DNA from 2 places in the Jeotgalibaca sp. MA1X17-3 genome. Region 2 is predicted to be linked to the other one. Evidence: a T-box and tRNA genes for the amino acid it is inferred to sense, from the RefSeq annotation. Region 2 holds a T-box; the other holds one or more tRNA genes.

Region 1 (3,841 bases), 430 kb from region 2:
GCCGGAACCACAATCCGGTGCGTTAACCACTTCGCCACAACCGCCATAATTTGAAAAACAGGGGTAGCAGGAATTGAACCCACACTAACGGTTTTGGAGACCGTTGTTCTACCTTTAAACTATACCCCTAAGGACAAAAAGAATGGAGGAGGGCAGATTCGAACTGCCGAACCCGAGGGAGCGGATTTACAGTCCGCCGCGTTTAGCCACTTCGCTACTCCTCCGTTATTAAAAATGGCTCGAGACAGAATCGAACTGCCGACACCTTGAGCTTCAATCAAGTGCTCTACCAACTGAGCTATCGAGCCAAAATATAAAAAAATACGGTCCCGACGGGATTTGAACCCGCGATCTCCTGCGTGACAGGCAGGCATGTTAACCCCTACACCACGGAACCTATGGGGGTTAACGGGCTCGAACCGCTGACATTCTGCTTGTAAGGCAGACGCTCTCCCAACTGAGCTAAACCCCCATGTAAAGTTTACACAAAAACAATTTAACATATACTATATTTCATAAACTTATAAAATTTTGAATATTTTGTTAATGACCCGTACGGGAATCGAACCCGTGATACCGCCGTGAAAGGGCGGTGTCTTAACCGCTTGACCAACGGGCCATAAAAATCGAAAAATAAATGGGCCTAAATGGACTCGAACCATCGACCTCACGCTTATCAGGCGTGCGCTCTAACCAGCTGAGCTATAGGCCCATAAAAAAAAGCGGGTGACGAGAATCGAACTCGCGACGACAGCTTGGAAGGCTGTGGTTTTACCACTAAACTACACCCGCATGGCGGTCCCGACGGGATTTGAACCCGCGATCTCCTGCGTGACAGGCAGGCATGTTAACCCCTACACCACGGAACCGTTAAATATTAACTATAATATTTAAAATAAAAAATGAAAAATTGCGGGGACAGGACTCGAACCTGTGACCTCCGGGTTATGAGCCCGACGAGCTGCCAACTGCTCTACCCCGCGATAATAGTAAGTATATATTTTCTTCATCAGTCTAAGTAGACTAAAAAAGTAAGGAGGATAAGGGATTCGAACCCTTGCGTGTTTTTACACACCTGACGGTTTTCAAGACCGTTCCCTTCAGCCGGACTTGGGTAATCCTCCATGATGACCCGTACGGGAATCGAACCCGTGATACCGCCGTGAAAGGGCGGTGTCTTAACCGCTTGACCAACGGGCCTTGCTATATTTAAAAAAACAAAACGGAGAAGGAGGGATTTGAACCCTCGCGCCGCGTTAGCGACCTACACCCTTAGCAGGGGCGCCTCTTCAGCCTCTTGAGTACTTCCCCATCAAAAATAAATAACCAGTTTACAGGGACTTTCCTGCAATGGACCTTGCAGGACTCGAACCTGCGACCGGACGGTTATGAGCCGTCTGCTCTAACCAACTGAGCTAAAGGTCCCAGCTCGGTAAAATATAGAAACCTTTAAATAAGTGATTCGAGTATATTTAAAAGATAGCGGCGAAGGGGATCGAACCCCCGACCTCCCGGGTATGAACCGGACGCTCTAGCCAGCTGAGCTACACCGCCAAAATTTCAACAACCAAAATTTCATGATTGTATCGGGAAAACAGGATTCGAACCTGCGACCCCTTGGTCCCAAACCAAGTGCTCTACCAAGCTGAGCTATTTCCCGTAAAAAAATGCACCCAGCAGGAGTCGAACCTGCAACCGCTTGATTCGTAGTCAAGTACTCTATCCAATTGAGCTATGGGTGCTTTTAAAAAAAATGCCGAGAATCGGGATCGAACCGATACGGTGATCACTCACCGCAGGATTTTAAGTCCTGTGCGTCTGCCAATTCCGCCACCCCGGCATTATTCTATTTTACATAAAGCAGATAGTCTGCCTATGTAAGCGGAAGACGGGGTTCGAACCCGCGACCCCCACCTTGGCAAGGTGATGTTCTACCACTGAACTACTTCCGCATGGTGCCGGCTAAAGGATTTGAACCCTCGACCCTCTGATTACAAATCAGATGCTCTACCAACTGAGCTAAGCCGGCTAAAAATGCGGGTGAAGGGACTTGAACCCCCACGCCTTGCGGCGCTAGATCCTAAATCTAGTGCGTCTGCCAATTCCGCCACACCCGCGTACCCTTTTTTATTCAAAAAGGAATGAGTTATGCAGGGCTCGAACCTGCGACCCTCTGATTAAAAGTCAGATGCTCTACCAGCTGAGCTAATAACTCATAAAAAAATGGAGGTTAACGGGCTCGAACCGCTGACATTCTGCTTGTAAGGCAGACGCTCTCCCAACTGAGCTAAACCTCCATAATACAAGAGTTCTTAAATATAATACAGCATTTCTTTCATTACTGCAAGCATATTTTTTTACTACGGTACTTTAAACTTACCATAGAGAAACCTAGTATATAGAAAAATATAAAATGCGCGGCAGCGTCCTACTCTCACAAAGGGAAACCCTTCACTACAATCGGCGCTTGGAAGCTTAACTTCTGTGTTCGAGATGGGAACAGGTGTGGCCTTCCAGCCATCGCCACCGCACATTTTTATGGGATTAAGGAAACATTGTTCCCTCAAAACTGAATACACAACATGAAAAACAAAGGTTGACCAGGCACCGCATTACGTCGCTGCCTGTTTTTGGTTAAGTCCTCGACCGATTAGTACGGGTCCGCTCCATGCATCGCTGCACTTCCACTTCCCGCCTATCCACCTGATCGTCTCTCAGGGGTCTTACTCACTTCAAGTGATGGGAAATCTCATCTTGAGGGGGGCTTCACGCTTAGATGCTTTCAGCGTTTATCCCGTCCACACATAGCTACCCAGCGATGCTCCTGGCGGAACAACTGGTACACCAGCGGTGTGTCCATCCCGGTCCTCTCGTACTAAGGACAGCTCCTCTCAAATTTCCAACGCCCGCGACGGATAGGGACCGAACTGTCTCACGACGTTCTGAACCCAGCTCGCGTACCGCTTTAATGGGCGAACAGCCCAACCCTTGGGACCGACTACAGCCCCAGGATGCGATGAGCCGACATCGAGGTGCCAAACCTCCCCGTCGATGTGAACTCTTGGGGGAGATAAGCCTGTTATCCCCAGGGTAGCTTTTATCCGTTGAGCGATGGCCCTTCCATACGGAACCACCGGATCACTAAGCCCGACTTTCGTCCCTGCTCGACTTGTCTGTCTCGCAGTCAAGCTCCCTTCTGCCTTTGCACTCTACGAATGATTTCCAACCATTCTGAGGGAACCTTTGGGCGCCTCCGTTACACTTTAGGAGGCGACCGCCCCAGTCAAACTGCCCGTCTGACACTGTCTCCCGGCCCGATAAGGGCCGCGGGTTAGAGTGTTCCTGCCGCAAGGGTAGTATCCCACCGTCGCCTCGACCGAGACTAGCGTCCCGGCTTCATTGGCTCCTACCTATCCTGTACATACGGCACAAACACGCAATATCAAACTGCAGTAAAGCTCCATGGGGTCTTTCCGTCCTGTCGCGGGTAACCAGCATCTTCACTGGTACTATAATTTCACCGAGTCTCTCGTTGAGACAGTGCCCAAATCGTTACGCCTTTCGTGCGGGTCGGAACTTACCCGACAAGGAATTTCGCTACCTTAGGACCGTTATAGTTACGGCCGCCGTTTACTGGGGCTTCAATTCGAAGCTTCGCTCGAAAGCTAACCTCTCCTCTTAACCTTCCAGCACCGGGCAGGCGTCAGCCCCTATACGTCATCTTTCGATTTTGCAGAGACCTGTGTTTTTGATAAACAGTCGCTTGGGCCTATTCACTGCGGCTGACCTTTCGGTCAGCACCCCTTCTCCCGAAGTTACGGGGTCATTTTGCCGAGTTCCT
Region 2 (3,841 bases):
CTTTTAAAACAAAGTCAAAATTATTTAGGCGATCATTTTTCAAGTCATGGAACACAACCGCTCCGATTCCAACTTGTTTGGCAACTTCTTCTTTATTTTCTAAGGTTGGATTTTTCTCATTAATTTGTTCTATAGCTAGTTCGGTTGCTTCATTCAACACTTCTTCTAGCAAAATAATTTTCCCTTTACGAGTGGATAATTTTTTACCTCCTTGGGTAATGAGACCAAAAGGAATGTGGTGCATATTTTCTGCCCACTCTAACCCTAATTCTTTCAATACTGCTTTTAATTGTTTGAAATGGTTAGATTGTTCATTCCCAACAACATATAAGGACTGTGCAAAGTTATACGTACGTTGACGATAAATAGCTGCGGCCAAGTCTCTTGTAATATAAAGAGTAGCACCATCTTTTTTCTTAATCAAAGCTGGATTCAAGCCATATTCTTCTAAATCAACAATGGTTGCCCCTTGATCTGATGTTAAAAGATTTTTCGCTTCTAAGAGTTCTACTACTTCACCCATTTTGTCGTTATAGAAGGCTTCTCCATTAAAGGAATCAAAGGTAATATCTAGCATCTCATAAATTTTCATAAATTCTTTTAAGGATTCATTTCGGAACCATTCCCATAAATTTTGAGCTTCTTGGTCGCCATCCTCTAATTTTTTAAACCAGGCGCGAGCTTCATCTTCTAAATCCAAATTGCTTTCTGCTTCTTCATGGAATCGTACATAAAGTTTTAAAAGCTCTGCAATCGGATTTTTTCGAACTTCAACTTCACTACCCCATTTTTTATACCCAACAATAAGCTTTCCGAATTGAGTACCCCAGTCTCCCAAATGATTGATTTTAACAGGGTGGAAACCTACTTTTTCAACAATATTTGCTAGCGCGTTTCCGATGACAGTGGAACGCAAATGACCCATTGAAATAGGTTTAGCAATATTTGGTGAAGACATATCAATCGGAATATTTTGGTTGTTCCCTATCGCCAAATCACCAAAAGTATCTTTTTGTGATGCAATTTCATGAAGGACATCTCTACTGACCGCTTCTTTATTTAAAAAGATATTTAAGTAGGGACCTACTGGCTCTACTTTTTCGATATAGTCATTTTCAATTTTTTCTGCTAATTCTGAAGCGATTGCTTGAGGTGCTTTACGGAAAACTTTTGATAAAGAAAAAGCAGGAAAAGCAACGTCTCCATATCCAGAGTGTTTTGGATTTTCCAATAAGTTTGTAATTTGTTCTACTGACAAATGCTCTCCTGTATGACGATGAATCTCTGTTGCAACTATTTTTTTATAATCCATTTTCGTTCTCCTTTTTTATTAACTACTTTAATCTTTTATTGGTTCCCTCTTCAAATAAAAAAACGCCCCCTTTTGCACATGCAAAAGAGAGACGATCATTCGCGGTACCACTCTCATTCGACAATAAAAACCTTATTGTCCTTTTACCTGTTAACGAGAGGTGACCCGAATGATCTTACTTTTTATATATTCAGATCATTTTCTTTAGAAGTGCGCTTCTTTTTCATCTTTGTTATGGGTTTCCACCATCCCCACTCGCTTGGAACTCCAAAGAAAAATACTCTCTTCCTCATAGAATTTCTCTATATCTATCCTAATATAGCAATAAAAATTATTCTTGTCCATTCCTTTTCACATTTTATGAGAACATAAAAATTCATTATTTATTAAAATGAAAAATAAAGAGAACGAAGAATGTAACTCACTTGATATTTTTCAGCTAATTTCCATAGATATCGTTTCATTGCAGCAAGCGACAAGGTACCTTCTCGAAATTTTTCTAATTTTTTATGGAATACTTGTCCTTCGTTTTCAGTAGCGATATCTTTAAAATACCCCCATACATGCAAGGCAGCATTCTCAGAATACCCTATATTTTCTGGCAAATAATAGATTTCTTCAATCATTTGATAAAAAGGTAGAGCTATTTTGGGATTTTTGTCTTTTAATAATTCTCGTACTTTTTGATACAGCACAGGTGACTTTTCTAACACGGCATATTTATAACGTGCCCATTCTTGTTCTAGTTTCCGAATACTACTATTCTCTTCGGTAGCAAGAATACATTTCACGGCTGAAAGGTTTTTATCCTTTACCTCTAACATAATATCTATTTCTGAACCCGAAACTTGTTGATAGAACTCTAAAAACGGTGCAAGATGAATAGTTGCAGTATGAGCACCTGTTCTTTTTTCGGAAGCTTGTTGTGAATAATGAATTTTTTGTCGTCCATCTTTTTCTTTCCAAGTACGTGCTACTTGTTGAATCCAATACGCATCTGTTCCTTCTTGGCTAGATGAATTTATTGCATGGTGTAAGTTATCATAAACGACTGGAATCGAACAGTGGTCAGCAATTTTTAAAACATCTTCAATGGTATATAAGCGATCATCATTTTCAATAATCAGATGGTCCTTGATTCTTTGTTCCAAGGTTTCATAGGTATCAATAAATCTTTGAATAGCCAACTCTTTATCTCCGTATACTCCTCCCACATGAAGAATAATTTTATGAGAAGAATCCATTCCCAAAGCTTCCAATACTTTGACATGATAATCCAAATCTTTAATAGCTCGTTTCACTACATATGCAGTAGGTGAATTTAAAACAGTATATTGTCCCGGATGAAAGGACACACGCATTTTATGTGTACGAATTTTTTGACCGATTCTTTCAAAATCTTTTTTAAAAAGAGAGGACCAATCCAATTGGTTTACGGGACTAGAACCAAAAGGAATTAACCCCGAACTAATTCGATACAAGTAAATATCATTTTCAATATTAAAGTCAATCATATTTTCTAAAGAATGAAGGTTATAAGCAATCAGTTCTTTTAAACGGTCTTCTGTTGCATTTTTTTGGATGGTCGTACTTATTTTAGTATGAGAAACCCCTACAGCTAAACATGCATATCCAATACTCATTTTTCACTCCCACTTTCTCTTACTTATTATTCTCATGGATAAAGCTATGGATTAGCTCCACTGTTTCTTCTTGTTGTTCAGAAGCAGAGATCGTTGCTTCTCCATCACCTTCTTGAAATCCATAATTTCCAAACAAGGCGTGATTACCACCTTCTAACACATATTCCTTAGCTCCTAGAGGAAGGTTCTTTTGGTTTTCTTTTAACTTCTCTACATCTAGAACTTCATCATGACTTCCATAAATAATGATCACAGGAAGCTCTTGACTAGAAAGGTCATTTGCTGAATAGGCAGCTAATAAAATTAACCCTTCGATTTGTTGAGTTGTTTTATTTGTGTATGCTGCAGCCATTGCTCCACCTAATGAATGTCCTGCTAGATACCATTCTTTTATTTCGGGATGATCTTCGATAATGCCTTCTGCAGCATTACTATCAAAAACTGCTAAATGGAAAGGAACAGAGGCTACAAAAACTGTATACCCTTCTTTAGCTAACTGTTTCATGATAGGAGCGTAAGCTTTTTCATCCACTTTTCCACCTGGATAAAAAATAATTCCAATTTCATCTTCTGGTTGTTTTTCAGGTCTAAATATAATTGGATCTTCTCCTGACACTTCAACCGTTTGAGTAGTTTGCAATGCCGCTAATGCTTCGTCAGATGCTTTATAATAATCACTAAGATAACCTAATACAATACCAAATAATAGGAATAGCATAAATCCAATTGCTAGGAATATTTTACTTGTTTTTGAATACTTATTTTTTTCTTTCAACGGTTCTTCTTTAAATGACGACTTCTTTTTCTTTGACATCTGCACTCACTCCTCTTTATCTCTCTTAATTTTAACCTATTATCCATTATTTCACGAGCCACAAACTCTACG

The links. The T-box of region 2 lies ahead of argS (arginine--tRNA ligase). A T-box ahead of a tRNA ligase gene usually reads a tRNA of that ligase, here a tRNA-Arg.
Region 1: it has a tRNA-Arg gene. The T-box ahead of argS (arginine--tRNA ligase) is inferred to sense a tRNA for this amino acid. The anticodon was not compared.

What each region holds. Positions count from the first base shown of each region.
Region 1 is NZ_CP090983.1:196,982-200,822, forward strand. Features, by position in the region: tRNA gene LZ578_RS00920 (tRNA-His) at 1-44, opposite strand, end outside; tRNA gene LZ578_RS00925 (tRNA-Trp) at 59-129, opposite strand; tRNA gene LZ578_RS00930 (tRNA-Tyr) at 144-224, opposite strand; tRNA gene LZ578_RS00935 (tRNA-Phe) at 236-308, opposite strand; tRNA gene LZ578_RS00940 (tRNA-Asp) at 325-397, opposite strand; tRNA gene LZ578_RS00945 (tRNA-Val) at 400-472, opposite strand; tRNA gene LZ578_RS00950 (tRNA-Glu) at 548-619, opposite strand; tRNA gene LZ578_RS00955 (tRNA-Ile) at 639-712, opposite strand; tRNA gene LZ578_RS00960 (tRNA-Gly) at 722-792, opposite strand; tRNA gene LZ578_RS00965 (tRNA-Asp) at 794-869, opposite strand; tRNA gene LZ578_RS00970 (tRNA-Met) at 911-983, opposite strand; tRNA gene LZ578_RS00975 (tRNA-Ser) at 1,035-1,124, opposite strand; tRNA gene LZ578_RS00980 (tRNA-Glu) at 1,129-1,200, opposite strand; tRNA gene LZ578_RS00985 (tRNA-Ser) at 1,224-1,311, opposite strand; tRNA gene LZ578_RS00990 (tRNA-Ile) at 1,352-1,425, opposite strand; tRNA gene LZ578_RS00995 (tRNA-Met) at 1,481-1,554, opposite strand; tRNA gene LZ578_RS01000 (tRNA-Pro) at 1,587-1,660, opposite strand; tRNA gene LZ578_RS01005 (tRNA-Arg) at 1,669-1,742, opposite strand; tRNA gene LZ578_RS01010 (tRNA-Leu) at 1,755-1,840, opposite strand; tRNA gene LZ578_RS01015 (tRNA-Gly) at 1,881-1,952, opposite strand; tRNA gene LZ578_RS01020 (tRNA-Thr) at 1,954-2,029, opposite strand; tRNA gene LZ578_RS01025 (tRNA-Leu) at 2,036-2,117, opposite strand; tRNA gene LZ578_RS01030 (tRNA-Lys) at 2,143-2,215, opposite strand; tRNA gene LZ578_RS01035 (tRNA-Val) at 2,225-2,297, opposite strand; rRNA gene rrf (5S ribosomal RNA) at 2,416-2,531, opposite strand; rRNA gene LZ578_RS01045 (23S ribosomal RNA) at 2,631-3,841, opposite strand, start outside.
Region 2 is NZ_CP090983.1:2,162,451-2,166,291, forward strand. Features, by position in the region: gene argS (arginine--tRNA ligase) at 1-1,312, opposite strand, end outside; T-box leader at 1,397-1,614, opposite strand; gene uvsE (UV DNA damage repair endonuclease UvsE) at 1,699-2,955, opposite strand; gene LZ578_RS10790 (alpha/beta hydrolase) at 2,975-3,769, opposite strand.